3 regions of the Methylibium sp. genome follow, and region 3 is predicted to be linked to each of the others. Evidence: predicted binding sites of a transcription regulator. Region 3 holds the regulator's gene; each other region holds the start of a gene.

Region 1 (10,094 bases), 160 kb from region 3:
GGTGGTGCGGCGCCTGACGCGCCGGCTCGAGGTGCTCAAGCAAGGGGTCGAGACTTTCGGCGCTGGCGCGCTGCACCATCGCGTCGATGCCACCGGGCGCGACGAGATCGCAGCACTCGCCACGAGTTTCAATGCGGCGGCCGCGCGCATCGAATCGCTGGTGCAGGCCAACCAGTCGCTGCTGGCCAATGCCAGCCACGAACTGCGCTCGCCGCTGGCGCGCCTGAAGATGGCGCTGGCGATGCTCGACACGGCACCCACCGAGCGGCGCGGCCCGTTGAAGCAGGAGATCGAGCGCAACATCCGCGAGCTCGATACGCTGGTCGAGGAGGTGCTGCTCGCGAGCCGGCTCGATGCGCGCCACGAGCGCTCGCGCGACGGGGTCGACGAGCGGGTGCGCGATCCGGTGGACGTGATCGCCCTCGCCGCGGAGGAAGCGGCCCGCTTCGACGCCGTGCTCGAGCTGCCCGACGAAGCCGACCGCGCCGCGGCAGTGCCGGCCACGCTGCGCGGCGACGAGCGGCTGCTGCGCCGCGCACTGCGCAACCTGCTCGAGAACGCGCGGCGCTACGGCGGCATTGGCGCACCGGAGCTGCAGCTGCGGCGCGTGGGCGAACGGCTGGAGCTGCGGGTCAGCGACCGGGGCCCGGGTGTGCCCGAGGCGCAGCGCGAGCGGATCTTCGAGCCCTTCTACCGGATGCCGGGCCACGCCGAGCAGGCCGGCGGCGTCGGTCTCGGACTCAGTCTGGTCCGGCAGATCGCCCACCACCACGGCGGCGAGGTGCGCTGCGAGCTGCGCCCGGGCGGCGGCAGCTGCTTCGTGCTGAGCCTGCCGATCGCCTGAGGCAGGCGATCACTCGGCGGACCGAGAGGGCTGGGGTGACGGGGCCGGGAGCGCAGCGGGCTTCTGCGCTTCGGCCTCGCGCGCCCGCTCGGCGTAGCGGTTGAAGCGCCAGGCCGTGGCTTCCATCGTGATGCGCCGCCAGGTCGCGCGCTTCTCGGCCGGGCTCAGCGCGGGCCAGTGCTGCACCTCGTCGAAGGTCCGGCCGCAACCCTTGCAGACGTCGTCGCCCTGGCTGGTGGAGCAGATCGCGATGCAGGGCGCGTCGGGCGTGCTCGCATACCAGGCCAGCCAGGCCGCCTTGGCCTTCGGGGGCATCGTGTCCTCGTCGCACTGATTCTCGCGGTAGTAGACGAGCAGCGCATACACCTCGGCCAGCGCACGCACCTCGGCGCAGGCGGTGATGCCGTCGGGCGATGGCGAGCGTTCGCGCCACCAGTTGATGGCGGACTCGATGTCGGTGATGTGGATGCCGGCCATGGCGGCGCGCCCGGGCAGCGTCAGTCCTGCGCGGCGACCAGTGCGCTCAGGGCGGCCTCGACCTCGGCCGCGTCGACCCCCTCGCTGCGCTGCACCGGGGCGCCGGCCAGCGCAGCCGCCCCCTCGGTCTTCAGGCGCTTGACCCAGCCGCCGGCCTCGCGGCCATCGGGCAGGCCAGCACTTTGCAGCAGGACCTTGCCGCCGACGGTCGTGAGCTTGAAGAAGAAGCGTCCGTCCTCGCGGTACTGCTTGAACTCCGGCAAGGATTCATTGAGGGTTCGAGGGGGCTTCTTCGGCTCGGGCCGACTCACCGCCACCATCGCCCGCAGGCCGACGGCCTGGCGCAGTTCGCGGATCAGCGGCGTGGCCACCGCGCGGGCCTTGCGCGCGCCCTCCTGCAGCACCGCCTCGATGGCTTCGGGGTGCGCCATCAGCTGCGCATAGCGCTCGCGCATCGGGCCGACGTGGGCCTCGACCAGCGTCACCAGGCGCTGCTTGGCCTCGCCCCAGCCCAGGCCGGCGCGCAGCTCGGCGCGGAAGGCGGTGCGGGCCTCGGGCGTCGCGAAGGCGTCGTGGATCGTCACGAGGTGGGCGCCGTCCGGGTCCTTCGGCTCGCCGGGCAGCCGTGAGTCGGTGACGATGCGGGCGATGGCCTCCTTCAGGCCCCTGGCGCCGCCCTCGAACAGCGGGATCGTGTTGTCGTAGCTCTTCGACATCTTGCGGCCGTCGAGCCCGGGCAGCGTCGCCACGTCCTCCTCGACCTCCGCCTGCGGCAGCACGAACAGCTCGCGCCCCTGGCCGTACAGGTGGTTGAAGCGCTGTGCCACGTCGCGCGCCATTTCGATGTGCTGCACCTGGTCGCGGCCGACCGGCACGCGGTGGGCGTTGAACAGCAGGATGTCGGCCGCCATCAGGATGGGGTAGCAGTACAGGCCCATCGTGATGCCGGCGTCGGTGTCCTCCGACGCCGCGGCATTGGCGTCGGTGGCTGCCTTGTAGGCATGCGCGCGGTTCATCTGGCCCTTGGCCGTGACGCAGGTCAGCAGCCAGGTGAGCTCGGTCGTCTCGGGGATGTCGCTCTGGCGATAGAAGGTGACGCGCTGCGTGTCCAGGCCGGCGGCTAGCCAGGTGGCGGCGATCTCGAGGCGGGAACGCTCGATGCGGTCGGGCTCGTCGCACTTGATCAGCGCGTGGTAGTCGGCCAGGAAGAAGAAGCTCTCGACGCCGGGCTCGCGGCTCGCGGCGATGGCCGGGCGGATGGCGCCGACGTAGTTGCCGAGGTGCGGTGTGCCGGTGGTCGTGATGCCGGTGAGGACGCGTTCGGTCATGGGGGAACTCGGGCTGGGGCCGGCGCTGGCGGCTGGAAGGGGGCGGGCAGGAGAAGAATTGTAGGTGGGGCCTCCGGAGCGGATCGCTACACTGCCGCCCGTGAAACGCATCGTCATCCTCATCTCCGGCCGCGGCTCCAACATGGAGGCCCTCGTCGAGGCCTGCGCCCGCGAGGCCTGGTCGGCCCGGGTGGCTGCCGTGATCAGCAACCGCGCGGACGCCGCCGGCCTGGCCTATGCGGCGGCGCGCGGCATCGCGACCGCGGTGGTCGAGCACCGCGCGTACGCCGATCGCGAGGGTTTCGACGCGGCGCTGGCGCAGGCCATCGACGCGCACGGGGCCGACCTGGTGGTGCTGGCCGGCTTCATGCGCATCCTGACGCCGGGTTTCGTGCAGCGCTATGCCGGGCGGCTGCTCAACATCCACCCCTCGCTGTTGCCGGCCTTTCCGGGCCTGCACACCCACCGCCGCGCGATCGAGGCCGGCTGCAAACTGGCCGGCGCCACGGTGCACTATGTGACGGCGGCACTCGACCACGGGCCCATCGTCGCGCAGGCGGTGGTCCCGGTGCTGTCCGGCGACACCGAGCACACGCTCGCTGCGCGCGTGCTCGCCAGCGAGCACCGGCTCTACCCGATGGCCGTGCGCTGGGCCGTCGATGACGCGCTGCTCACCGCCGACGGCGTGGTGCGCCAGCGCGACGGTGCGCCGCAACTGCTGCTTTGACCGGCGCACCCGGCTAGCCCGCCGGCCGGAGGGTCTCGGCCGGCGTGGGGCGGCCCGCGTCAGCGCACCACCAGCACCGGGATCGCGGTGTGCGTCAGCAGCTTCTGCGTCTCGCTGCCGAGCAGCAGCGCACTCATGCCGCGGCGGCCGTGCGAAGCCATCACGATCAGGTCGCAGCCGTGCTGGCCGGCATGTTCGATGATCGCTTCGTAAGGGTGCACGGCCTCCAGCGTGTAGGTCTCGCAGTCCAGGCCGGCGGCCTTGCAGGCCGCAGCCACCTGCTGGACCCGCCGCTGGGCGATCTGTTCCTGCGCATCGAAATACTCCTGCGGCGCGATCGGCTGGATTTCGCTGATCGCGCTGTAGGGGAAGGGCTCCTTGACGCTCAGCGCCTCGACCTTCGAGCCCAGCGCCTTTGCCAGCGAGACGGCGGTCGCGATGGCCTTGGCAGTGACGTCGCTGCCGTCGGTGGGAACCAGGATGCGTTGGTACATGGCGGACTCCAAGGCGAGCGGTGTGGGGGGCTCGGGAGTGCATCTTGCGCCACCGGGCTGCACCGCATATTGCCGAGGATCAAGTGCCGCGTCGAGCCCGCGGGGGCCGAGGGGGCCGCTGGCCTGTTGATCAGCCGCGCGCCACCGGCCGCGCCGGGTCGGCGCACCACTCGCTCCAGGAGCCCGGGTAGAGCGCCGAGCCGCCCAGGCCTGCCGCTTCCATCGCCAGCAGGTTGTGGCAGGCGGTGACGCCGGAGCCGCACTGGTGCACCACCTCGGCCGGGGGCCGGCCGGCGAGCAGCGGTGCGAAGGCGGCGCGCAGCGCCTCGGGAGCCAGGAAACGGCCCTGGGCGTCGAGGTTGTCCTTGAACGGCCGGTTCAGTGCGCCGGGAATGTGCCCGGCCACCGGATCGAGCGGCTCCACATCGCCGCGGAAGCGCTCCGCCGCCCGCGCGTCGATCAGGCGCACACGGCCGAGCGCGGCCTGCAGCGCGGCGGCGTCCAGGGTCGGGGTCAGCGCTGCGCCCAGCACGTAAGGCGCCGCCGCCGAGGGGGTGGGCATGGCGGCGTCGAGCGCACCGCCACCGGCGAGCCAGGCCGGCACGCCGCCATCGAGGACGGCGACCTCGCGGTGCCCGAGCCAGCGCAGCATCCACCATGCGCGGGCCGCGAACATGCCGCCCTGCCGGTCGCACACGACGATCGGGGACGCCGCACCGATGCCGAGGCGCGACAGCGTCGCGGCGAAGGCCTCGCGCGTGGGCAGCGGATGGCGGCCGCGAAAGCGCCCGTCGGCAGCGGGGGCGTGGTCGGCCAGATCGCGATCGAGGTGCAGGTAGTGCGCGCCGGGCAGATGACCCTCGCGGTAGCTGCGTTCGCCGGCCGCGGGATCGGCCAGGTCGAACGAGGTGTCGATCACGACGGTCGGTGCGCCGGCGGCGAGCCGCTCACGCAGGGCCGCCGCCTCGATCAGCGGCAAGGGCAGGGCAAGGACATCGGTCATCACAGTTCTCCTGATTCGCAGTCTGAGGCCGCGCGGCCGCCGCGGCTCCGGCCCCGCCGGGCCGCCAGCGTGCCTTGCAGGCCGCGCCGAGCCAGTGGCTCGGCCGCTCGCCAGGCACACAACCTCCACTGGAGCTTGTGTGTCCGGGCTTGCCCCCCTGGAGGGGGAGCGTCGAAGGCGCAATGGGGGTGGTTCAAGTCTCCAGTGTGGATTGGACGGCGTCGCGCGGCGCGGCGTGGTTGCGCAGCCGTGTCGCGGCGATGCCGGCAGCGACCACCAGCAGCATGCCGGCCAGTGCCATCGGCGTGACCGGGTCGTCGAACAGCAGCGCTCCGAAGGCGAAAGAGTAGACGATGCCGAGGTATTGCAGGCTGGCGTTGACCAGCGTTCGCCCGGTCGCATAGGCGCGCGTCATCAGCAACTGGGCGGCGGTGGCGAACAGCCCGACGGCCAGCAGCATCGCCGCCGCGAACGCATCGGTGTGGGCGTGGAAGCCGCCGCAGGCCAGCGCGGTCAGCAGCCCGGCCGCCATGCCCCCGACCGAAAAGTAGAACACCACGCGCGGCTCCGGCTCGCCGGCGCGGCCCAGCGCGGTGACCTGCAGGTAGGCCATTGCCGACAGCAGCCCCGACAGCAGGCCCATCAGGCCGTGCCAGAGCTGGTCGCGCTCGATCGTCGGCCGCAGGATCAGTGCGACGCCGACGAAGCCGACCAGCACCGTCGCGATCAGGCGGCCGTCGGTGCGCGCGCGCCCGAGCATGATCGCGCCGCCGATCAGGAACAGCGCCATCCACACCGAGGACATGTAGTTGAGCGTCATCGCCGTCGCGAGGGGCAGGCCGCCGATCGCGTAGAACCACAGGCTCAGCGCCGCCACGCCGCTGGCGCTGCGCCAGAAGTGCATCGCCGGCACCGGCGTGCGCACGCTGGCGCCGCGCCAGCGCAGCAGGGCCGCCATCGACAGCGCGCCGACCAGGCCGCGGTAGAACACGATCTCGCCGGTGGCGTAGTGCGCCGACGCGTACTTGACGCACACACTCATCGCCGCGAACAGCAGCGTGGCGAGCATCATCAGCAAAGACGCGGGCATCGTTCGAGGGCGAGAGGCGTGAGGAGCCGCCCGTCGGGCGGCCTCGCAGCGGCTTGCCGTTCAGCGCGGCAGCGCGCCGCGCCGCCGGTACCACTCGTGGAAGTGCTGCATGCCGTCTTCCATCGGGCTCTGGTAGGGGCCGAACTCGTCGTCGCCGCGCCGCCACAGCGCCTCGCGGCCCGCGTCCATGCGCAGCGCGATCTCGTCGTCCTCGACACAGGTCTCCATGTAGGCCGCCTGCTGGGCTTCGACGAATTCGCGCTCGAACGAGGCGATCTCTTCCGGGTAGAAGAACTCGACCACGTTGAGCGTCCTGCGCGGCCCCTGCGGGTACAGGGTCGAGACGACCAGAACGTGCGGGTACCACTCCAGCATCACGGTCGGGTGGTAGGTCAGCCAGATCGCGCCGTGCTTCGGCGGCAGGCTGTCGTGCGCGTCGCGGCGGTAGTTCAGCAGCGCCTCGTGCCAGCGGCGGTAGACGTCGGAGCCGGGCTTGCCGAGCGCCTCGCCGGCGTGCCTGGCGACGCCCACGGTCTGCAGCGAGTGCTCGGGGCCCATCTGCCAGCGCAGATCGTCGCAGGTGACGAAATTGCCCAGGCCCGGATGGAAGGGGCCGACGTGGTAGTCCTCGAGGTAGACCTCGATGAAGGTCTTCCAGTTGTAGTCGCATTCGTGCAGGTACACGCGGTCGAACACGTAGCCGGAGAAGTCGAACTCCGGCGGCAGCGTGAGGCCTGCCAGGTCGGCGTGGACATCGCGACGGGTGTGCTGGCGGCTGTTCGCGTCGGGCGGCGCTCCGGCTTCGAACAGCAGGCCGTTCCACTGCTGCACCGGGTAGTTGTTCAGGTGCAGGCAAGGGTCGTCGGGGAAGTGGGGGGCGCCGACCAGCTGGCCCGACAGGTCGTAGGTCCAGCGGTGCAGCGGGCAGACGATGTGGTTCTTCGTGTTGCCGCGTCCGCGCAGCATCACCGCCTGGCGGTGCCGGCAGACGTTCGAGACCAGCTCGATGCCCCGGGGGGTGCGCACCAGCGCTCGCCCTTCGCCCTCCTGCGGCAGCGCATGGTGGTCGCCGACCTCGGGCACCGCGAGCGCATGCCCGAGGTAACGCGGACCAGGTCGGATGATGAGCTCCTCCTCGCGTCGGTACAGATCCTCGTCGAAATAGCTCGACACGGGCAGCTGCGCGCGGCTGCGCCCGAGGACGTCAAGGGTGATGCTCAAGTCGGACATGATCCGAAGGGTCTCCGATATCCGGTGCCGGCCGTCGGTGACGGCGAGGGCGCCACGCCGTCACGGCGACGGCAGGGGCACCTGCATGCTGCAGGGGGGAACCGCGGATTCTATCGGTCCGTCCTCCGAGCGCCGGGTCCCGCACCGGTCGACGGCAGCAATCCCTAAGGGCTTTTGCGGTGTCGCACAAATGCTCACGCTCCCCGGCATCGCTTGACGCCCGGCTGACTACAATTGGGTTTTGACGCGATCTCATGGCCAAGCAAGCACCCGCCAGCGGGCCCAGCCCTTCGATTCCTGCCGCCGAACCCGCCAGCTACGAAGCGGCGCTGGCGGAGCTTGAACAACTGGTCGCGGCGATGGAAGCGGGCCAGTTGCCGCTCGACCGCCTGCTCGACAGCTACCGCCGCGGCGCGGCGCTGCTGACCTATTGCCGCGGTCGGCTCGAAGCCGTCGAGCAGCAGGTGCAGGTGCTCGAGGCCGGTGAGCTCAAGCCGTGGGCAGCGGCATGAAACGCGATGAATTCGACAACTGGTCGCGCGAGCGGCTCGCAGCGGTCGAGTCGGCCTTGGAGCGCTGGGTGCCGGCGCTCGCACCGGCAGGCCTGGGCGATGCGATGCGCTACGGCGTGCTCGACGGCGGCAAGCGCCTGCGCCCGCTGCTGGTGCTGTCGGCTGCCGAGGCCGTGGGCGCGACCGGCAGCGAGGCCGCGCTGCGTGCGGCCTGCGCGGTCGAACTGATCCACGCTTATTCGCTGATCCACGATGACATGCCCTGCATGGATGACGACGTGCTGCGGCGGGGCAAGCCGACGGTGCATGTGCAGTTCGGCCAGGCGCGGGCCATGCTGGCGGGCGACGCGATGCAGGCGCTGGCCTTCGAGGTGCTGACGCCCGAGGACGAGAGCGTGCCGCTGGCGCTGCAGGCCCGTCTGTGCGGCTTGCTGGCCCGCGCGGCCGGCCAGGACGGCATGGCCGGCGGGCAGGCGATCGACCTCGCCAGCGTCGGGCGGCCGCTCGACGAACAGGCGCTGTGCGACATGCACCGCCGCAAGACCGGTGCGCTGCTGCAGGCCAGTGTCATGATGGGCGCGGCCTGCGGCGAGGCGAGCGGACCGGCGAAACAGGCGCTCGCCGAGTACGGCGCGGCGCTCGGGCTGGCCTTCCAGGTCGTCGACGACATCCTCGACGTGACCCAGGCGTCCTACACGCTCGGCAAGACCGCGGGCAAGGATGCCGACCAGAACAAGCCCACCTACGTCACCGTGCTCGGGCTGGGCGCTGCGCAACGCCGCGCCGAGGCGCTGCGCGCGCAGGCGCAGGCCGCGCTGGCCCGCAGCGGCCTGCCCAACGCGGCCTGGCTGAGCGTTCTCGCCGACAAGGTGGTCGAGCGCGATTGTTGAATTGCCCATGAAGTCCTATCCCCTGCTGTCCACCATCGACCAACCGGCCGACCTGCGCGGCCTGTCGCGCTCCGAGCTCAAGCAGCTGGCACAGGAGCTGCGCGACCATGTGCTGACGAGCGTGTCGCAAACGGGCGGGCACCTGTCGAGCAACCTCGGCACGGTCGAGCTGACGGTCGCGCTGCACCACGTGTTCAACACGCCGCAGGACCGCCTGGTGTGGGACGTGGGCCACCAGACCTATCCGCACAAGATACTCACCGGCCGGCGCGACCGCATGGCCGGCCTGCGCCAGCTCGGCGGCATCAGCGGTTTCCCGCGGCGCGACGAGAGCGAGTACGACACCTTCGGCACGGCGCACTCGTCGACCTCGATCTCCGCCGCGCTCGGCATGGCGCTGGCCGCCAAGCTCAAGGGCGAGGACCGTCGCTCGGTCGCGATCATCGGCGACGGCGCGATGACCGCCGGCATGGCCTTCGAGGCGCTCAACAACGCCGGCGTGTCCGGTGCCAACATGCTGGTGGTGCTGAACGACAACGACATGTCGATCTCGCCGCCGGTCGGGGCGCTGAACCGATACTTCGCGCGCCTGATGTCCGGCCGCTTCTACAGCGCCGCCCGTCAAGGCGCGAAGAACGTGCTGAAGAACGCACCGCCGCTGCTCGAGCTGGCGCGCCGCTTCGAAGAGCATGCCAAGGGCATGATCGTGCCCAGCACGATCTTCGAGGAGTTCGGTTTCACCTATGTCGGCCCGATCGACGGCCACGACCTCGACTCGCTGATTCCCACGCTCGAGAACCTGCGCGACCGCAAGGGGCCGCAGTTCCTGCACGTGGTCACGAAGAAGGGCTATGGCTACAAGCTGGCCGAGGCCGATCCGGTGGCCTACCACGGTCCGGGCAAGTTCAATCCTGCCGAGGGCCTGAAGAAGGCCGTGCCCGGCAAACCCACCTTCACCCAGGTGTTCGGCCAGTGGCTGTGCGACATGGCGGCGAAGGACGAGCGCCTGATCGGCATCACGCCGGCTATGCGCGAGGGCTCCGGGCTGGTGGAGTTCGAGCAGCGCTTCCCGGGCCGCTATTTCGACGTCGGCATCGCCGAGCAGCATGCGGTGACCTTCGCCGCCGGCCTCGCCTGCGAGGGCCTGAAGCCGGTCGTGGCGATCTACTCGACCTTCCTGCAGCGCGGCTACGACCAGCTGATCCACGACGTGGCGATCCAGAACCTGCCGGTGGTGTTCGCGCTCGACCGCGCCGGCATCGTCGGTGCCGACGGTGCGACGCATGCCGGCGCCTACGACATCGCCTACATCCGCTGCATTCCCAACCTGAGCCTGATCGCACCGGCCGACGAGAACGAGTGCCGCCAGGCGCTGACCAGCGCCTTCGAGCAGAACCACCCGGTGGCCGTGCGCTATCCGCGAGGCGCCGGCGTCGGCGCGGCGGTCCAGCCCGAGCTGAAGGCGCTGCCCTGGGGCCGGGGCGAGCTGCGGCGCGAAG
Region 2 (10,094 bases), 580 kb from region 3:
ACATCGGCGCCTATGCGGCGGTGATGGGCGGCGTCGACGCGATCGCCTTCACCGGCGGCATCGGCGAGAACTCGGCCCCGATGCGCAAGCGCATCTGCGAACGTTTCGACTTCCTCGGCCTGGCCTTCGACGACGATGCCAATGCGGGCGTGCGCCTGGCCGGCGACGAGGTGGTTCTGCTGCACCAGGCGCACTCGCGCGTCAAGGTGCTGGTGACCGCGACGCGCGAGCAATGGATGATCGCGCGCGAAAGCGAGCGGGTGCTGGCCGCGGCGAGTTCGGCACCGGCCGGCACGCGCACGGTACCGATCGCCGTGTCGGCCCGCCACGTGCACCTGACCGAGGCGGCCTGCGCCGCACTCTTCGGCGCCGGCCACGAGTTGCACGTGCACAAGCCGCTCTCCCAGCCCGGCCAGTGGGCGGCGCAGGAAACGGTGGACGTGGTCGGCCCGCGCGGCGAGTTGCACGGGCTGCGCGTCCTCGGCCCGTGCCGCGCGGCGAACCAGATCGAGATCTCCGAGACCGACGCCTTCGTGCTCGGCGTCGACGCGCCGCTGCGCCTGTCCGGCCACACCGGCAACACGCCGCTCGTGACGCTGCGCGGCCCGGCGGGCAGCTTGCGCAGCAACGGTGTCATCGTCGCGCAGCGCCACATCCACGCCCGGCCCGACGACGCCGCGGCACTCGGCCTGACCGACGGCGAACAGGTCGATGTCGAAGTGCACAGCGAGGGGCGCTCGCTGGTCTTCAGGGATGTCGCGGTGCGCGTCGGCGCCGAGTTCGCGACCGAGATGCACCTGGACACCGACGAGGCCAACGCGGCCCACATCGAACACGGCGGCCGCGGCGTGCTGATGCCCGCCGAAGGCGCATCGGCCCGCATCCAGCGGGGCCCGCGGCTCCCTGCCCCGACCGGCGCCGCCTGAGCGCCGCGCTTCGCATTCACTCCCCCCGATTCACCGGAGATCGCCATGAACATGATGAAAGCCGCCATCGTCCACACCTTCGGCCACCCCCTGCAGATCGAAGAAGTGCCCGTGCCCGAGGTCACGCCCGGCCAGGTGCTGGTGAGGTGATCGCCTCGGGCGTGTGCCACACCGACCTGCACGCCGCCGATGGCGACTGGCCGGTCAGGCCCACCTTGCCCTTCATCCCCGGCCACGAAGGCGTCGGCTTCGTGGCCGCGCTCGGCGCCGGCGTCAAGGGCGTCAAGGAGGGTGACCGCGTCGGTGTGCCCTGGCTGCACACCGCTTGCGGCCACTGCGAACATTGCATCACCGGCTGGGAGACGCTCTGCGACGAGCAGCAGATGACCGGCTACACCGTCTCCGGCATCGGCGGGCTCGGCCACTTCGCGGTGCAGTACGCCAAGGCCATGGGTTTTCACGTCATCGGGGTCGACGTCGACGATGCCAAGCTGGCGCTCGCGAAGCAGCTCGGCGCCGACATGGTGGTCAACGCGCGCACGCAGGACCCGGTGCAGGAGGTGCAGCGTGCGATCCGCGGCGCGCACGGCGTCCTGGTGACGGCGGTATCGCGCAGCGCCTTCTCCCAGGCCCTGGGCATGCTGCACAAGCGCGGCACGATGTCCCTGGTGGGCCTGCCGCCGGGCGATTTCGCGCTGCCGATCTTCGACGTGGTGCTCAACGCCAAGACCGTGCGCGGCTCGATCGTCGGCACGCGCAAGGACCTGCAGGAAGCGCTGGCCTTCGCGGGCGAAGGCCGGGTGCGCGGGATCTACACCGAAGACCGGATCGACAACATCAACACGGTGTTCGAGCGCATGAAACGCGGCGACATCGAGGGGCGCGTCGTGATGCACGTCGCCGACGAGACGGCCTGAGCGCCGCGAGAGCCTTCAGCGCTGCAGCACGTAGGTGCCCGGCGCGTCGCCCAGGGGTGCCCGCCCCGGCGCGGCGGCGCGCGGCGGCGCAACGCGCTTCCCGGCCGAATGCCGCACCAGCCAATGCTGCCAGGCCGGCCACCACGAGCCTTCGTGCAGCGGCGCGGCAGCCTGCCATTCGTCGGCGCCGAGGCAGGGGGCGGCGGCGGCCTTCTCCAGCAGGCGGTAGTGCCGGTGCGGATGGCCGGGCTCGTTGACGATGCCGGCGTTGTGGCCGCCGTTGGTCAGTGCAAACGTGACATCGGTGTCGGCCAGGTAGTGGATCTTGTAGACCGAGGGCCAGGGCGCGACGTGGTCGCGCTCGGTGCCGACCGCGAAGATCGGCACGCGGATGTTCTGCAGCGCCACCGGATGCCCGTCGACGAGGGTGCGGCCAGCGGCAAGGTCGTTGCCGAGGAACAGGCCGTGCAGGTACTCGGAGTGCATGCGGTACGGCATGCGCGTGCTGTCGGCGTTCCAGGCCATCAGGTCGATCATCGGCGCGCGCTCGCCCATCAGGTACTCGTGCACGACGCGCGACCAGACCAGGTCGTTCGACTGCAGCATCTGGAACGCGCCGGACATCTGTTCGGCGGTGAGGAAACCGCGCTGCCACATCATGCTGTCGAGCATGTGGACCTGGGCCGGGTCGATGAAGAGCTGCAGCTCGCCCGGCTCGGTGAAGTCGGTCTGCGCGGCCAGCAGCGTCACCGACGCGAGGCGGGTGTCGCCGGCGCGCGCCATCGCGGCGGCGGCCATGGCGAGCAGCGTGCCGCCGAGGCAGTAGCCGACCGCATGCACCTTGCGGCCGGGAACGATCGCACCGATCGCGTCGAGCGCCGCCATCGGCCCCAGGCGCCGGTAGTCGTCGAGCGACAGATCGCGGTCGTCGGCCGTGACGTTGCGCCACGACAGGCAGAACACCGTGTGCCCCTTCGAGACCAGCCAGCGCACCAGCGAGTTGTGCGGCGAAAGATCGAGGATGTAGTACTTCATGATCCAGGCCGGCACCAGCAGCACCGGCTCGGCGTACACGCTCGGCGTGGCCGGGCTGTACTGGATCAACTCGACCAGGTGGTTGCGCAGGACCACGCGGCCCGGCGTCACGGCGAGGTCGCGGCCGACGACGAAGGCCTCGCTGCCTTCGGGCGGCTGCCCGGCAGTGCGGCGCCAGACATCGTGCGCGAAGTTGATGCCGCCCTGCCACAGGTTGAGGCCGCCCTGGTTGAACGTGCGCTGCAGGACCTCGGGATTGCTCCAGGGCAGGTTCGAAGGCGCCACCATGTCCAGCCACTGGCGGGCAACGAACGAGACCACGTCCTCGTGATGCGGCTGTGTCCCCGGCACGTCGCGCGCGGCCTGCTGCCACCAGGCTTCGGTCAGCAGGAAGGCCTGGGCCCACAGGCGGTACGGCCAGCCCTGCCAGGCCGGCGCCGCGAAGCGCGGGTCGCCCGGGCACGCCGGCAGGGCCGCGGGTTCGTTGGCTCGGAGTGCGGTGCCCGCCAGGGCGGTCGCGGCCTGCGAGGCGCGCAGCGCGAGTTCGACGCGCTTGCCGGGTGCGCCGGCAAGGTGTGTGGCCCAGTCGGCCCAGGCCAGCGCCAGCGACTCCGGCGAGAACCCGCCGGTCGATCGCGCCAGGCCGGCCTCGCGCAGCCGGTCGAGGACGCGCATCGCCTCCGCGCCGTCATCGCGGGCCGGTGTCGCTGCCGGGAGAGTGGGAGGCGTGCCGGGGCGTGTCATCGAAGGGCAGTGTGAAATCTGACGGTAGCCACCATTGATGCACGACAGCGTCAGCGCCTGCTTGACGAGCGTCAATGGCGACTCGATCGCCGTCCCGGTGCAACGGCCCGCCAGGCGAGTCGCTCACCAGTTCCGCACGCGGCCGGTGTCGAGGTGCACGAACTGTTCGCCCGGGTAGAAGCCCACGCCGCCGAGGCGCAGCGACAGCGCCGCGTCGCGCAGATCGGCCAGCGGCACGCCGGGCAGGCGCACGTCGATCGCGCAGCCGTCCATGTGCAGGCTGTGCTTGGCCACGCCGCCGCCTCGTGTTTCACGCAGGTGGGCGTTGGTGGCAGGGCATCGATAGCCGGAGATCACCTCGAACGAGCGCTCGCTGCCCAGCACGGTCTGCACGCTGTGCAGGAGATCGAACACGCGCGGGTCGATCAGTCCGATGTCGCCGGTGTAATGGTCGCGCAGGAAGCAGTTCAGCGAACCCAGTGCATCGGGAACATACCGCTCGTCGAAGGCGTAGACCAGGGCAATCTGCTCGTGTGTGTGGGTGTGCACCATGGCCAGACTGCGTGCTCCCCGCAACGAGGCCCGGGCCGGTGCCACTCGTGCCAGCAGGGCACCGGCGGTCGCGAGGCGGGCGGTGTGCCGCAGGAACTGGCGGCGGTCGGGGACCGGTGTGTCGGTCATGGTCGGTCAGCTGATTGGTTTGCGACCTTGTGCGCGCCGTCGCAACGCGGCATCGAGCAGGCGGTCATGCCCGTAGATGTCTTCGAAGAAGTAGACACGACCTTCCTTCACGAGAGTGGTTCCGTAGGCTATCAGCACCGGCAGCGGCTCGGCCAGCCGCAGTGTGGCCGATTCGCCCTTGCCCATGGCCTCGCGGATGCGCTCCTCCGTCCACTCCGGCATCCCCTGCAGCACGAACTTCGCCAGCGCCACCGGCTCCTCGACCCGTATGCAGCCGTGACTGAGGTCACGACGGTCGCGCCCGAACAGCTGCGTCGCCGGCGTGTGGTGCAGGTAGATGTTGTCGCGGTTCGGAAACACGAACTTGATGTCACCGAGCGCATTCTGCGGCCCCGGCCGCTGGCGGATGCGCAGTTCGCCGGTGAGCACCGCGTCGAGCCTCGCGGACGAGAGTGCCGTGCTCACTCGACCGTCCGAAGCCACGAACTCGAAGCCCTGCTGCTCGAAATAGCCTGGTTCGCGGCGCAGCCGAGGCACCGTCTCGGCGCGCGCGATCGACGGTGGCACGTTCCAGTAGGGGCTGAACTCGATGAATCGGATGTCTTCATCGAACATCGGCGTGCGGGTGTCCAACGCCTTGCCGACAATGACTTTCATTTCCTGCATGACGCCGATGCGGCCATCGCGCACTTCGTAGGCACGGAGCACGAACTCGGGAATGTTGACGACGATCATGCGCCGCCCCTGCATCAGCGGGGTCCAGCGCAGCCGCTCGAGCGTCAGCTCGATCTGGCGCACCCGGGCAGCAGGCCCGACCTGCAGCTGTGCCAGCGTGGCCTTGCCGATCACACCGTCGGCGCCCAGGCCATGCCGCTGCTGGAAGGCTGCGACGGCGTCGACCAACGAGCCTTCGTAGCGCGGCAGCACGGGCGCGTCCGGGGCGAGGTCGCCGAGGGCAACGAGTCGCTGTGCGAGCGGCGCCAGGCCAGGGTAAGTCTGCCCAGGCTCCAACTTGCCTCCTCGGCCCGACCGACCGACCGCCAAAGGCGGCAGCGGCTGCCGCCAGGCCGGGTGATCGACCAACTCGCGATAGCGGGCCAGGGCCTCGCGAAGGCGCCCGTAGAGTGGCAGGCGTGGTGCCGCCTCGCGTTCGGCCTCAAGCAGTCGCCGCGCTGCCAGCGCAGTGCGCAGGTAGGCCGCCGGATCGAAGTCGTCGCGGCGCGGCGGGGTGAAGTTCTCGTGGATCTGTCGCGGGTCGATACGGCCCGCGTGCAAGTCCACCAGGTAGCTCTGCATCGCTGCGCTCAGCGCCTGCTCCAGTTGCGCGACGGTGGCCGGCTCCGGCGGTGGACCCTGCATGGCCTGTGTGACGGCCTGCAGCAGCGTGCCCGCGCCGTAGTCCTGCGGCTCCAGGCCGTGGCTGGCGGCCGCGGCAAGAAGCTCGACGGCCTGGCGGGCTTGAGGGCCGGGCCGCCCGCCTGCGAACCAGAGTGGCCCGTCTGCCGCCATCACAACGGTGCAGCCCAGGCAGAGCGCGAATGCCACACCGCGCACGAACCCAGAGACCGCGCCCGTCATTTGCATCGGAGCATTGTCGACGACAGGAAGGGCGAGCCGGCAGCATGCGGTGCAGCGGGCGCCACCAAGCAGGTGCAGCGGCGGGCGCTCCTCAACAAGAACCGGCCGGAGCCGATGAACTTGGCGGACCCATTTGCTACCGCCAAGAAAAAAGGACCTGGCGTCTCCGCCAAGCCCTTCATTTCACTACCGCATTTGGTAGGCGCGATTGGACTCGAACCAACGACCCCCACCATGTCAAGGTGGTGCTCTAACCAGCTGAGCTACGCGCCTGCGAAGCTCGCAGTTTAGCATGGCTCTCTTGCCTGTTGCCTGGCCTGCGACGGCACCCGACAGCGCAGGAGCGAGCGACTACCGGCGCCTCGCGCCGCGCACGCCATTGACCTGGCACACGGCGCCCAGCACCGCGTGCAGCCGCGCCGAATCGGAGACCTCCACGGTGAAGGTCATCCACGCGCTGCCCCGGACTGTCTGGGTGTGCACGCCGACGACGTTCATCTTCTCCTTCGCGAACAACTCCGAGATGTCGCGCAACAGGCCCTGGCGGTCGGTGGCCTCGACGCTCACGTCGACCGGGTAGACCGCCGGTGCGTCACCGCGCGGCCGGCCCCAGGCCACGCCGATCACACGCTCGGGCGAGCGCCCGGCCATCTGGCGGAAGTTCGAGCACCCGACGCGGTGGATGGCCACGCCCTTGCCGCGCGTCACGTAGCCGCCGATCACGTCGGGCGGTGCCGGCTTGCAGCAGCGCGCCAGCGTCGTCAGCAGCGACTCGACACCGACCACCAGCACGCCGCCCTTGGGCGTTGCCTCGCTGCTCGGTCCGCGGCTCAGTCGCTGCGCCAGCAGCTCGTCGGGGTCGGGCAGCGGCTCGGGCGGGCGCAGCAGGGTCTCGATGGTGCGCAGCGACAACTCGTCCTTGCCGACCACCTCGAACAGCGCGTCGGCATTGCGAAAGCCCAGCTGCGCGGCCAGCTCGTCGAGCTTGATCGCCGTGCGGCCTTCGCGTTGCAGCAGCTTCTCGACGGCCTCACGGCCGCGCGCCACGGTGTGCTGCTGCGTCAAGGCGTTGAACCAGGCGCGCACCTTGGTCTTGGCGCGCGAACTGCGCAGGTAGCCGAGCTCGCTGTTGAGCCAGTCGAGCGAGGGGCCGCCTTCCTTGACCGCGACGATCTCCACCGTTTGCCCGCTGGCGAGCGGCGTGTTCAGCGTCACCATCGCACCGTCGACCCGTGCGCCGCGGCAGCGGTGGCCGAGGTCGGTGTGCAGCGTGTAGGCGAAGTCGATCGCGGTGGCGCCGGCCGGCAGCTCGATGATCGCGGCCTGCGGCGTGAACACGTAGATGCGGTCGTCGAACAGCCCCTGCCCCGCCGCCGCGTCGCCGCCGGGCTCGACCAGTTCGCGCTCCCAGGCCAGCAGCTGGCGCAGCACGGCCTTGCGGGCCTGCGCCACCTGCTCCTCGAAGTCGCCGCCGGCGCTGACGCCGGCATAGCCGCGCGCGCCGGCCTCCTTGTAGGCCCAGTGGGCGGCAATGCCGCTCTCGGCATGTTCGTGCATCGCCGCCGTGCGGATCTGGATCTCGATCGGCCGGTCCTGCTCGTCCAGCACCACGGTGTGCAGCGACTGGTAGCCGTTCGCCTTGGGCCGGGCGATGTAGTCGTCGAACTCTTCGGGCAAGGCGTGCCACAGCTCGTGCACGCGGCCGAGCGCGGCGTAGCACGCCGGCACGTCGTCGACGATCACGCGCAGCGCCCGCACGTCGAGCACGCGCTCGAAGCCGAGCTGCTTGCCCTGCATCTTCTTCCAGATGCTGTAGAGGTGCTTGGGGCGCCCCTGCACCTCGGCGTGCACGCCGGCTTCCTTCAGCACGCGGCCGAGGTGCGCTCGTGCCCCCTCGATCACCTGCTCGCGCTCGACCCGCTTCTCGTCGAGCAGGCCTGCAACGCGCTTGTACTCGTCGGGTTGCAGGAAGCGGAAGGCCAGGTCCTCGATCTCCCACTTGATCTGCCAGATGCCGAGCCGGTTGGCCAGCGGGGCGAACACCTGCGCCGACTCGCGCGCCAGCGCCTGCGGACAGGGCTGCTTGCTGGCGGCGTAGTAGCGCAGCGTCTGCAGCCGCGAGGCCAGCCGCAGCAGCACCACGCGCAGGTCGCGCGAGAACGCCAGCAGCATCTTGCGCACGCGCTCCACCTGCGCGGCCTGCTGCGCGGCGTCGAGCGCGGCGTCGCCGAGCGCCTCGCGCGCGCTGCGCTGCACCTGCACCAGCTTGCGGGTGTGCGCGACCAGGCTCGCGTAGCTCTCGCCGTAGGCCTTGGCGATAACCTCCTCGGGCTTCGCAAGGTACTCGCCCGCGTAGACCAGGTAGGCCGCGGCCCGCATCGACGGCGCCGCGCCGATGGCCTGCAGGATCGCCGCCACGCCGTCGGCGTGCGCCAGCGCGTCCTCGCCGGTGTCGAAGCGCTCGCCCGCGAGCAAGGGTTCGGCGAAGGCGCGCGCGCGCACCAGCACCGAGTCCGGCACCGCGTTGTCCCCGGCGCCCGGCGGCGGCGCAGTGGCCGTCTCGCCGGCCACGTCGCCGGCGAGCATCACGATCGGCGCCGCGTCGACGGCGTCCGCGAGGCCGGTCTTCATGGCGAGGCGAGGAACTCCTGCACGAGCGCCACCTGGTCGGGGGCCACCAGCGTCGGCGCATGGCCGATCCCGGCCAGCTCGACCAGGCGCGCCTTCGGTCCGCGCTGCGTCATGGCCAACGCCGTCTCGTGCGACAGCAGGTCGGACTCGGCCCCGCGCAGCACCAGCGTCGGGCAGCGCAGGCTGTCGTAGCGCTGCCACAGCAGTGCCTCGCCGGCCGCGGCCAGTGCCGGCGTGACGGCCTTGAAGAGCAGGCCGATGCGCGGGTCGTAGTGCGAGACGAAGCCGTCGCCCTGCTCGTCATGCACCGTCTTGAGTTGAGGCGTCGTCAGCGCCAGCCACTGCTCGCGGCTGTGCGGCCCGAAGCCCTTGGAGATGCTCCACAGGTAGTCGGCCGCCTCATCGACGCTGGCGTAGCGCTTGGGCGCACCGACGTAGGTGCCGATGCGCTGGATGGCGTCGGCGCCCAGTGCCGGCCCCACGTCGTTGAGCAGCAGGCGGCGCACCAGCGAGCCGCCCGCGCTGTCGCGCAGCGAAGCCACACCCAGGCCGATCAGCCCGCCCATCGAGGTGCCCACCCAGTCGACCTGCGCCGCACCGAGGCGCGCCAGCAGCGCCACCATGTCGGACACATAGGCAGGCACCTGGTAGCCCATCGGGTCGGCCAGCCAGTCGGACCGCCCCCGCCCCGCGACGTCGGGGCAGACGACGCGGTAGTCGGGCGCCAGCGCCCGGGCCAGGGTGTCGAAATCGCGGCCCTGGCGTGTCAGCCCGTGCACGCAAACGACCACCCGCGGGTTGTCGCGCGCACCCCACTCCCAGTAGGCCATGCGGTGCAGGCCCTGGGTGTCCAGGCAATGAACATGGTCGAGTCGGGGGTCGGTCATAGGGTTTCCTCTCGATAATCATCCTACCCAACGCAAGGAGCACCCAGACCATGTTGAACAGCAAGACCGCACTCGTCACCGGCTCGACCAGCGGAATCGGCCTCGGCATCGCGCTCTGCCTGGCCCGCCAGGGCGCCAACATCATCCTCAACGGCTTCGGCAACAGCGAGGAGCCGCTGGCGGAGGTTCGCGCCGCCGGCCAGGCCCACGGCGCCCGGGTCGGCTACCACGGTGCCGACATGAGCAAGCCGGCCGAGATAGAGGCGATGATGGCCTATGCCGCGGCCGATTTCGGCGGCGTCGACATCCTGGTCAACAACGCCGGCATCCAGCACGTGGCGAACGTCGAGGACTTCCCCACGGCGAAGTGGGACGCGATCATCGCGATCAACCTGAGCTCGGCCTTCCACACGACGCGGCTGGCGATCCCGCAGATGCGCCAGAAGAACTGGGGCCGCGTCCTCAACATCGCCTCGGCCCACGGCCTGGTGGCCTCGGCCGGCAAGAGCGCCTACGTGGCGGCCAAGCACGGCCTCGTCGGCTTCACCAAGTCGATCGCGCTCGAGACGGCGACCACCGGCATCACGGTCAATGCCATCTGCCCCGGCTGGGTGCTGACGCCGCTGGTGCAAAAGCAGATCGACGACCGCTCGGCGAACGAAGGCATCGCCGTCGCTCAGGCCGAGAAGGAACTG
Region 3 (10,094 bases):
GCCCGTGCGCGCTGTCGCTGGCCGCGCCGTCGGCACTGATCGCGGCGGCCGGCGCGCTGGCGCGGCGCGGCGTGCTGGTGCAGCGTCTCGATGCGCTCGAAGCCCTGGCCCATGTCGACGTTGCCTGCTTCGACAAGACCGGCACGCTCACCGAGGACCGGTTGGCACTGGCCCACATCGAGTTGCCGGCCGGGGCCGACCGCAGCGCCTGGCTGGCGCGGGCGGCCACGCTGGCCGCGCACTCGCACCACCCGCTGTCGGTGGCCTTGGTGCGCGCCGTGGCGCACGCCGGTGCCGAGGCGCGGACCTGGCGGGACGTGCGCGAGCATGCCGGGCAGGGCCTCGAGGCGTGCGACGCCGACGGGCGGCGCTGGCGGCTCGGGGCGGCGGCCTGGGTCGGTGCGCTGGCGCCCGAGGGCCTCGCTCGCCCGGCCGTGTGGCTCGCGCCGCAGGACGCGGGTGTTGGTGCCGAGGTCGCCCGGTTCGAGTTCGACGAGGCGCTGCGCCCGGACGCGACGGCATTGCTGCAGTCCCTGCGGGCGCAGGGCCTTGATCTGCGCCTGTTGTCCGGCGACCGCGCCGGCGCCGTGCAGGCGGTGGCACGGCGCCTCGGCTTGACGCAGGCGCTGCACGGGGCGGCGCCGCAGGACAAGCTGGCCGCGCTGCGCGGCTTGCAGCGCGAGGGCCACCGCGTGCTGATGGTCGGCGACGGACTCAACGACGGACCGGTGCTGGCCCAGGCCGACGTGTCCATCGCGCTCGGCCACGGCGCGGCGCTGGCGCAGCAGCGTGCCGATTTCGTGGTGCTCGGCAGCCGGCTGGGCGAGATCGCCCACGCGTGCGAACTGGCGCGCCGCTGCGCGCGCATCGTGCGGCAGAACCTGGCCTGGGCCGTGGCCTACAACGCGGTCTGCGTGCCGCTGGCGCTGCTGGGCTGGCTGCCGCCCTGGGCGGCCGGGCTGGGCATGGCCCTGAGTTCGCTGGTCGTCGTGGGCAACGCCCTGCGCCTGGCGCGTTGAAGGCAAGCAAGGCCATCCATGGACAGTCTGTACCTGTTGTTGCCGCTGTCGGTGCTGCTCGCGCTGGGCGTGCTCGGCGTGTTCGCGTGGGCGGTGCACCACGGCCAGTTCGACGACCTCGACCGCGAGGGTGCGCGGGTGCTTGAAGAGGTCGAGCCGTGCGGCGCCCAGACCACACCCTTGCAGTCGACATCGAACGCATCGCTCGATCCTTGACCGGCATCAAGCCGGGCGCCCGCGCCCGTCGCGACACTCGGTGCCATCGACAGGACCCGAGGAGAGTTCGATGAATGCACAGGCGGCCAAAGGCACAGCGCTGGTCTACGAGGATCGCGTGGTCACGCAGTTCGCGCTGGCGGCGGTGCTGTGGGGTGTGGTCGGCATGACCGTCGGCGTGTTCATCGCCGCCCAGCTGACGTGGCCGGAGCTCAACTTCGGCATCCCCTGGCTGAGTTACGGCCGGCTGCGGCCGCTGCACACCAACGCGGTGATCTTCGCTTTCGGTGGCTGCGCGCTGATGGCGACATCCTTTCACGTCGTGCAGCGCACCGGCCAGACCCGCTTGTTCGCGCCGGCGCTGGCGAGCTTCGTGTTCTGGGGCTGGCAGGCGGTGATCGTGCTGGCAGCGCTCACGCTGCCGCTGGGCTTCACGAGCGGCAAGGAGTACGCCGAACTCGAGTGGCCGATCGACATCCTGATCACGCTGGTCTGGGTGGCCTATGCGATCGTGTTCTTCGGCACCATCGGCATCCGCAAAGTGCGCCACATCTACGTGGCCAACTGGTTCTTCGGCGCCTTCATCCTGACGGTGGCGCTGCTGCACCTGGTCAACAGCGCCGCGCTGCCGGTGAGCCTGACCAAGAGCTACTCGGCCTACGCCGGTGTGCAGGACGCGATGGTGCAGTGGTGGTACGGCCACAACGCGGTCGGTTTCTTCCTGACCGCGGGCTTCCTGGGAATGATGTACTACTACATCCCCAAGCAGGCCGAGCGCCCGGTCTACAGCTACCGGCTGTCGATCGTTCACTTCTGGGCGCTGATCTTCACCTACATGTGGGCGGGGCCGCACCACCTGCACTACACCGCGCTGCCTGACTGGGCGCAGAGCGTCGGCATGGTGTTCTCGCTGGTGCTGCTGGCGCCGAGCTGGGGCGGGATGATCAACGGGATCATGACGCTCAGCGGCGCCTGGCACAAGCTGCGCGACGACCCGATCCTGAAGTTCCTGATCGTCTCGCTGTCCTTCTACGGCATGTCGACCTTCGAGGGTCCGATGATGTCGATCAAGACGGTGAACGCGCTGTCCCACTACACCGACTGGACCATCGGCCACGTGCACAGCGGTGCGCTCGGCTGGGTCGGCTTCATCTCGATGGGCTCGCTGTACTACCTGATCCCGCGCATGTTCGGCCGCAAGGAGATGTTCAGCGTGCGTGCGATCGAGCTGCACTTCTGGATCGCGACCATCGGCGTCGTGCTCTACATCGCCGCGATGTGGATCGCCGGCGTGATGCAGGGGCTGATGTGGCGTTCGGTGAACCCCGACGGCACGCTGGTCTACAGCTTCGTCGAGGGCGTGAAGGCGACCTTCCCGTTCTACGTGGTGCGCCTGCTGGGCGGGCTGCTGTACCTGGGCGGCATGCTGCTGATGGCGTGGAACGTCGTGATGACCGTGAAGGTGGGCAGCCGTGAGCGCGTGCCCGTGCCAACCTCGCTCGCAAGAGCCTGAGTCACCCGTCAAGGACCTGATGACATGAGCAACGAACACAATACGGCGCCGGCCAGCGGCCACGCGCGCATCGAGACGTCGAACTGGCTGATGATCGTGCTGATCCTGGTGGTGGTGGCGATCGGCGGTCTGGTCGAGATCGTGCCACTGTTCTTCCAGCGCAGCACCACCGAGCCGGTGGCCGGCCTCAAGCCCTACACCGCGCTGCAGCTCGCCGGCCGCGACGTCTACGTGCGTGAGGGCTGCTACAACTGCCACTCGCAGATGATCCGGCCGTTCCGTGCCGAGACGCTGCGCTATGGCCACTACTCGGTGGCCGGCGAGTTCGTCTACGACCGGCCGTTCCAGTGGGGCAGCAAACGCACGGGCCCCGACCTGCAGCGCGTGGGCGGTCGCTACAGCGACGAGTGGCACCGCATCCACCTGAACAACCCGCGCGACCTGGTGCCGGAGTCGAACATGCCGGCCTACACGTGGCTCGCGACGGCGCCGGTCGACGCCGCGATCATGCCCACCAAGCTCAAGGTCCTGCGGCAGCTCGGTGCGCCCTACAGCGACGCCGAGGTCGCGCAGGCGGCCGACGACGTCAAGGGCAAGACCGAACTCGATGCCCTGGTGGCCTATCTGCAGGTGCTCGGCACCGCGGTGAAGTGAGGAGCGTGAGATGAACCTGAATGAACTGCGGGCGGCGGTGACGCTGCTGTCCTTCCTTGTCTTCATCGGCATCGTGGCCTGGACGATGGCGCGGCGCCGCCGCGAGGCCTTCGACGAGGCGGCGCAGCTGCCGTTCGCGGCCGGCGACGAGCCCAACCGGCTGGAGGGCCGCCATGAGTGATTTCGTCACGAGCGGCTGGCCGCTCTTCATCGGCATCGTCACGGTCGTGGGCCTGGCGGCCTGCCTGATACTGCTGTTCATCGCCAGCCGGCGCAAGGTGATGGCGGGCGACAACACGACCGGCCACGTGTGGGACGGAGACCTGCGCGAGTTGAACAACCCGCTGCCACTGTGGTGGGTGGGGCTGTTCGTGCTGACCGTGCTGTTCGGTGCGCTCTATCTGGTGCTCTATCCCGGGCTGGGCTCCAATCCGGGCCAGTTCGACTGGACCTCGCGCTCGCAGTACCAGGCGGAGATGGAGCGTGGCCGTGCCGAGGCCGAACCCCTCTACACCCGCTTCGCCGCCATGCCGGCGGCCGAACTGGCGCGCGACCCGCAGGCGCATGCCCTGGGCGAGCGGCTCTTCATCAACAACTGCGCCCAGTGCCACGGCTCCGACGCGCACGGCAGCAAGGGCTTCCCGAACCTGACCGACAACGACTGGCTGCACGGCGGTGCGCCCGAGCAGATCGCGCAGACCATCGCACAGGGGCGCCAGGGCATGATGCCGCCGATGGCCGCGGCGGTCGGCAGCGCCGAGGACGTGCGCAACGTCGCCAACTACGTGCTGAGCCTGTCCGGCAGCCCGCACGACAGCATCGCTGCACAACTGGGGCGCGAGAAGTTCGGTGCCTGCGCGGCCTGCCACGGTCCGGGCGGCAAGGGCAATCAGGCCCTGGGCGCACCCAACCTGAGCGACAAGATCTGGCTGCACGGCTGGGGCGAGGACGCGGTGATGAAGATGGTCAACGAAGGCAAGACCAACGTGATGCCGGCGCATGCCGGGCGGCTGAGCGAGGCGCAGATCCAGGTGCTGGCCGCTTACGTCTGGGGGCTGTCGAACACCGGCGGCGCCGCGGTCGCGGCGAAGCAGTGAACTGCCGGAGCGCGACCCCGAGCCGCTGATGAATCGTCCTGCCTCACGCGTCATCCCCATCGCTGCCGCGCCCGACGACACGGGCGAGATGGTGTCGCTGTACGCGAAGCAGGCGACGATCCATGCGCGCGCGGTGCACGGCTGGTTCGCCGCCTGGCGCTGGGCGCTGGTGTGGCTCACGCAACTGGTGTTCTACGGCCTGCCGTGGCTGCCGTGGAACGGCCGCCCGGCGGTGCTGTTCGACCTGGGGGCGCGGCGCTTCTACATCTTCGACCTGGTGCTCTATCCGCAGGACTTCATCTACCTCACCGGCCTGCTGATCCTGTCGGCCTACGGCCTGTTCCTGTTCACCGCCGTGGCCGGTCGTCTGTGGTGCGGCTACGCCTGCCCGCAGACGGTCTACACCGAGATCTTCATGTGGGTCGAGCACCATATCGAAGGCGACCGGCAGGCGCGCCTGAAGCTCGACGCCACGCCCTGGGGCGCCGCGAAGCTGGCCCGCAAATCGGCCAAGCATGCGGTGTGGCTGGCGATCGGGCTGTGGACCGGCTTCACCTTCGTCGGCTACTTCACGCCGATCCGCGAGCTGGGCGGCGAGGCCCTGAGCCTGTTCGGTCTCGCCGGCCCGGGTGCCGCCGGGCCGGGCCCCTGGGAGTGGTTCTGGGTGCTGTTCTACGGCTTTGCGACCTACGGCAATGCCGGCTTCATGCGCGAGCAGGTCTGCAAGTACATGTGCCCCTATGCGCGCTTCCAGAGCGCGATGTTCGACCACGACACGCTGATCATCAGCTACGACACCGCGCGCGGCGAGCCGCGCGGCTCGCGCCCGCGCAGCCTGGCGCACGACGCGCTGGCGGCCCAGGGCAAGGGCGACTGCATCGACTGCACGCTGTGCGTGCAGGTCTGCCCGACCGGCATCGACATCCGCCAGGGGCTGCAGTACGAGTGCATCGGCTGCGCCGCCTGCATCGACGTCTGCGACGGCGTGATGGACAAGATGGACTATCCGCGCGGCCTGATCCGCTACGCGACGCAGAACGGCCTGGCCGCCGGCCGCAGCACGCTGGACTGGCGCCGGGTGTTCCGTCCGCGGGTGCTCGTGTACAGCGTGATCCTGCTGCTGGTCTCGGGCGGTTTCGTTGCCAGCCTGGCACTGCGCAGCCCGGTGCGGGTCGACGTGGTGCGCGACCGTGGCACGCTGGCGCGGCTGGTCGACGAAGGGCGCATCGAGAACGTCTACCGTCTGCAGGTGATGAACGCGACCGAATCCGCGCAGCGCTACCGCGTGGCCGTGAGCGGCATCGCCGGTGCCCAAGCGCAGGTGCGCGGCGAGGTGCTGCTGGCGCCGGCCGAGTCGCGCTGGGTGCCGGTGGCCGTGCAGATCCCGCCGCAGACGGCCGCGGCGCTGGGGCCGGGCGCGCACCCCTTGCGTTTCGAGCTCACACGCGAGGTCGACGGCAGTCAGCCGGCGTTCAGCGTGGTCGAGAAGTCCACTTTCGTCGTGCCGCGCTGAGTGCGGTACGCTGCTCACCAGGAGAGTCTCCATGGCACAGACGAACGCAAAGATCCTGGCGCCCTCCCCGGCAGCGCAGCTGCCGTGGTGGCGCGAGCCCATGCTCTGGCTGGTGCTCGGCGGGCCGCTCGTGGTGGTGGTGGCCGCCATCGCCACCGCCGTGATTGCCGTGCGCGGCAGCGACCCGGTGCTCAGCCGCGCGAGCGAGTCCCTCGACAGCAGCACGCCTGCGGTGCAGGCACGCAACCACGCGGCCACGCCCAGGGCGCCGCACTAGGGCCGGCCGGGACACGCCATGAGGCAACGCACGTTGTGGATCGCCTGGCCCTCGTTCATGATGGCTGGCGTGCTCGAGATGCTGGTGTTCAGCGCCGCCGATCCCGCCGACTTGAGCGGCTGGGTCGGCAGTGCGTTGCAGAGCGTGTCACCGGCGGGTGTGTACACGCTGGCCTTCTTCAGCTTCTGGATCGTGTGCGCGCTCACGTCGATGCTGACGCTGCTGCTGGCGACGCCGGAGCCCGAGGGAACCGAGCCGCGCCGCTGGCCCTGAGTGAGCGGGGGCCTCCGCGCTCGGGGGCTCAGCAGGGGCCGTTGACGAGCCGGCGCAAGCCGGCTTCGTCGAGCACGCGGATGTCGCGTTGCTTCACTTCGAGCAGCCCCTCGTCCTGGAACTTCGAGAAGGTGCGGCTCACCGTCTCGAGCTTGAGGCCGAGGTAGCTGCCGATCTCCTCGCGCGTCATGCGCAGCACCAGCGACGAGGCCGAGAAGCCGCGCGCCTGCAGCCGCTGCGTCAGATTGAGCAGGAAGGCGGCGAGCCGCTCCTCGGCGCGCATGCTGCCGAGCAGCAGCATCACGCCGTGGTCGCGCACGATCTCGCGGCTCATGATCTTGTGGAACTGGTGCTGCAGCGGTGTCGACTCGCGCGAGAGCGTCTCGAGCTGCGTGTAGGGGATCTGGCAGACCTGCGAGTCCTCGAGCGCCACGGCGTCGCAGGCATGGCGGTCGGTGCTGATGCCGTCCAACCCGAGCAGCTCGCCCGCCATCTGGAAGCCGGTGACCTGGTCGCGTCCGTCGTCGGCCGAGACGCGGGTCTTGAAGAAGCCGGTGCGTACCGCGTAGAGCGACTCGAAGCGATCACCGGCGTGGAACAGCGCGTCGCCGCGCTTGACGGCACGGCGGCCACCCACCAGTTCGTCGATCCGGTCGAGGTCCGCATCCGACAGGCCGACCGGCAGGCACAACTCGCGCAGGTTGCAGCTCGAGCAGGCAACCTTGAGCGCTTCGATGCGGATGGGTTGTTCCATGCGGACCATTATGGGTGCGCGCTCGGCGTGAGCTCCGCAAGGCGCGTCAGCGGGTGTGTCCGGGGCAAGTTGCATGATCGGCCTCAAGATGAGTGCAGATTGTCCGGGCCCGTCGACCCCGGGGCTTGATGCAGATCAAGTGCAGGGCGCTGGGCGCTGGGCACAGTCTGGGCATGTCCAGCACTCCCACGACCGCCAAGCCGGCGCCCGCCGCACCGACCGAGGAGCTTCTGAGCCGACTGGACGCGGGCGGGCCGCGCTACACCTCCTATCCCACGGCGGACCGCTTCGTCGAGGCCTTCGGTCCCGCCCAGTACCGGCAGGCGTTGGGGCAGCGCCGCAGCGGCCCGCAGTCGGCCGGTGCGGTGGGCGGCAGTTCACCGCTGTCGCTGTACGTGCACGTTCCGTTCTGCGAATCGGTCTGCTACTACTGCGCCTGCAACAAGGTGATCACGCGCCAGCACCGGCATGGCGCGGAGTACCTGGAGTCGCTCGGACAGGAGATCGCGCTGCACGTGGGCGCGCTCGGCCCGGGGCAGCGCGTGAGCCAGCTGCACCTCGGCGGCGGCACGCCGACTTTCCTCAGCGACGGCGAACTCACGCAACTGATGTCGCTGCTGCGCGCGGCCTTCGACGTGCAGACGCAGGCCGAATGTTCGATCGAGGTCGACCCCCGCACCGTCGATGCCGGGCGGCTGGCGCACCTGAAACACCTCGGCTTCAACCGCCTGAGCTTTGGCGTGCAGGACTTCGATCCTGCCGTGCAGCAGGCGGTGCACCGCATCCAGCCGCAGGAGCAGGTCTCGGCACTGATGGCCAGTGCCCGCGCGCTGGGCTTCGATTCGATCAACATCGACCTGATCCACGGTCTGCCGAAGCAGACGCCGGCTTCGCTGGCACGCACGGTGGAGCAAGTGGCCCGGCTGCGGCCGGACCGCGTGGCGCTCTACGGCTACGCGCACCTGCCGCAGCGCTTCAAGCCGCAGCGGCGCATCCATGCGCAGGACCTGCCCGGCACGGCGCAGCGTGTCACGATGCTGTCGAACGCGATCGCCGGCTTCCTGGAGCACGGCTACGACTACATCGGCATGGACCACTTCGCGCTGCCGACCGATGCGCTGGCGACGGCCAAGCGCCAGGGGCGGCTGCACCGCAACTTCCAGGGCTACAGCACCCAGCCCGACTGCGATCTGATCGGCCTGGGCGTGTCGGCGATCGGTCGCGTCGGTGCGACCTACAGCCAGAACGCCAAGTCGCTGCCGGAGTACCAGGACGCCTTGCGCGCCGGCGAACTGCCGGTGGTGCGCGGCCTCGTGCTGACGCGCGACGACGTGGTGCGCCGCTCGGTGATCATGGCGCTGATGTGCCAGGGCCGGGTGGTGTTCGAGTCGATCGAGCTGGCCCATCTGCTCGACTTCAGGCGCTACTTCGATGCCGAGCTGCAGCGGCTCGAGCCGCTGGTCGGGCAGGGCCTGGTCGAGATCGACGCCGACGCGATCCAGCTCACGCCGCTGGGCTGGTACTTCGTGCGTGCGGTGGCGATGGTGTTCGACCGCCACCTGCAGGCCGATCGCGACCGCGAGCGTTATTCGCGGTTGATCTGAGACAAGTGCGCGGGGTGCGGCAATGAGCCTCGCACTGATCACGACCGGCCTCGTGCTGGGTCTGGCCGGCAGTCCGCACTGCGTTGCGATGTGCGCCGCACCCTGTGCGGCCGTCGAGCGGGCCTGTCCCGGCGCGCGCCCGTGGCAGGCTGCGGTGTCGCTGCAGCTCGGACGGCTGCTGTCCTACGGCAGTGCGGGGGCCCTGGTGGCGGTGGGCGCCGGCTGGCTGGCCGAGATGTTCCAGGCCACCGCCTGGCTGAAACCCTTGTGGACACTGTTGCAGGCGGCGGTGATGGTTTTCGGCCTGTGGCTGCTGCTCACCGGCCGCATCCCGCGCGTTGCGCTGGGCCGCCTCACGGCACCGCTCTCGGCCGTGCCGATGCTCGGGCCGCTCCCGGCCATGGGGCGGGTGCGCCAGCGCGGCTGGGCCTGGTCGGGGGCCGTCGGCCTGCTGTGGGCGGCCTGGCCTTGCGGCCTGCTGTACTCGGCGCTGGTCGTCGCCGCGCTGGCCGACGGGCCGCTCGCCGGTGCGGCGGTGATGCTGGCGTTCGCGCTCGGCGGCGCGCTGGCCTTGTTGCTGGGCCGCAGCCTGCTGGGCCGCCTGGGCCGCGGCGCGGGCGCCGTGCGCTTGGCCGGGGTGCTGCTGGCCGCCGCTGGGGCGTGGGCGATGTGGCACCAGCTGACCGGCCCGGGCGGGCCGTGGTGCATTGCGGCCTAGGACCATTGACCGTCCGGTATTGCCCTGGCACTCCCCTGTGCGCTGCGCAGAGCGGCATCGTTCGCTGCAGTGCACGATGCCTCGCCTAGAATCGAAGTCACCCCTCCTGTTCCTCTCGAACCCCCACCCAGCGGAGACGCAAGTCCATGTACCAGCACATCAAGGTGCCTGCCGACGGCCACAAGATCACCGTCAATGCCGATTTCTCGCTCAATGTGCCCGATCAGCCCATCATTCCCTACATCGAGGGCGACGGCACCGGCTTCGACATCACGCCGGTGATGATCAAGGTGGTCGACGCCGCGGTCGCGAAGAGCTACGGCGGCAAGCGCAAGATCCACTGGATGGAGATCTACGCTGGCGAGAAGTCGACCAAGGTCTATGGCCCCGACGTCTGGCTGCCCGAAGAGACGCTGCAGGTGCTGAAGGAGTACGTGGTGTCGATCAAGGGCCCGC

Evidence for each region. The regulator FNR, encoded in region 3, switches genes on or off when oxygen is low (the NO sensors DNR and NnrR bind a similar motif). The targets are predictions, from matches to a motif close to TTGATNNNNATCAA.
Region 1: the regulator FNR is predicted to act here: its motif matches at 3,940-3,953, upstream of ACQY9S_RS02010 (universal stress protein).
Region 2: the regulator FNR is predicted to act here: its motif matches at 3,684-3,697, upstream of ACQY9S_RS05480 (PHA/PHB synthase family protein).

Annotation. Positions count from the first base shown of each region.
Region 1 covers NZ_OZ257250.1:424,837-434,930, forward strand. The annotation lists gene ACQY9S_RS01990 (sensor histidine kinase) at 1-844, shown strand, start outside; gene ACQY9S_RS01995 (DUF3717 domain-containing protein) at 854-1,321, opposite strand; gene ACQY9S_RS02000 (tryptophan--tRNA ligase) at 1,342-2,649, opposite strand; gene purN (phosphoribosylglycinamide formyltransferase) at 2,750-3,376, shown strand; gene ACQY9S_RS02010 (universal stress protein) at 3,436-3,870, opposite strand; gene ACQY9S_RS02015 (sulfurtransferase) at 4,001-4,873, opposite strand; gene ACQY9S_RS02020 (DMT family transporter) at 5,067-5,963, opposite strand; gene ACQY9S_RS02025 (aromatic ring-hydroxylating oxygenase subunit alpha) at 6,024-7,193, opposite strand; gene ACQY9S_RS02030 (exodeoxyribonuclease VII small subunit) at 7,448-7,705, shown strand; gene ACQY9S_RS02035 (polyprenyl synthetase family protein) at 7,702-8,595, shown strand; gene dxs (1-deoxy-D-xylulose-5-phosphate synthase) at 8,603-10,094, shown strand, end outside.
Region 2 covers NZ_OZ257250.1:1,166,048-1,176,141, reverse strand. The annotation lists gene ACQY9S_RS05490 (acetate/propionate family kinase) at 1-926, shown strand, start outside; partial or broken gene ACQY9S_RS05485 (zinc-dependent alcohol dehydrogenase) at 972-1,843, shown strand; gene ACQY9S_RS05480 (PHA/PHB synthase family protein) at 1,859-3,622, opposite strand; gene ACQY9S_RS05475 (YcbK family protein) at 3,746-4,303, opposite strand; gene ACQY9S_RS05470 (L,D-transpeptidase family protein) at 4,310-5,887, opposite strand; tRNA gene ACQY9S_RS05465 (tRNA-Val) at 6,078-6,154, opposite strand; gene ACQY9S_RS05460 (RelA/SpoT family protein) at 6,233-8,512, opposite strand; gene ACQY9S_RS05455 (alpha/beta fold hydrolase) at 8,509-9,399, opposite strand; gene ACQY9S_RS05450 (3-hydroxybutyrate dehydrogenase) at 9,450-10,094, shown strand, end outside.
Region 3 covers NZ_OZ257250.1:585,967-596,060, forward strand. The annotation lists gene ACQY9S_RS02720 (heavy metal translocating P-type ATPase) at 1-1,019, shown strand, start outside; gene ccoS (cbb3-type cytochrome oxidase assembly protein CcoS) at 1,038-1,235, shown strand; gene ccoN (cytochrome-c oxidase, cbb3-type subunit I) at 1,306-2,748, shown strand; gene ccoO (cytochrome-c oxidase, cbb3-type subunit II) at 2,773-3,402, shown strand; gene ACQY9S_RS02740 (cbb3-type cytochrome oxidase subunit 3) at 3,413-3,583, shown strand; gene ccoP (cytochrome-c oxidase, cbb3-type subunit III) at 3,576-4,499, shown strand; gene ccoG (cytochrome c oxidase accessory protein CcoG) at 4,528-6,012, shown strand; gene ACQY9S_RS02755 (hypothetical protein) at 6,044-6,289, shown strand; gene ACQY9S_RS02760 (hypothetical protein) at 6,308-6,562, shown strand; gene fnr (fumarate/nitrate reduction transcriptional regulator Fnr) at 6,591-7,316, opposite strand; gene hemN (oxygen-independent coproporphyrinogen III oxidase) at 7,490-8,920, shown strand; gene ACQY9S_RS02775 (sulfite exporter TauE/SafE family protein) at 8,943-9,638, shown strand; gene icd (NADP-dependent isocitrate dehydrogenase) at 9,785-10,094, shown strand, end outside.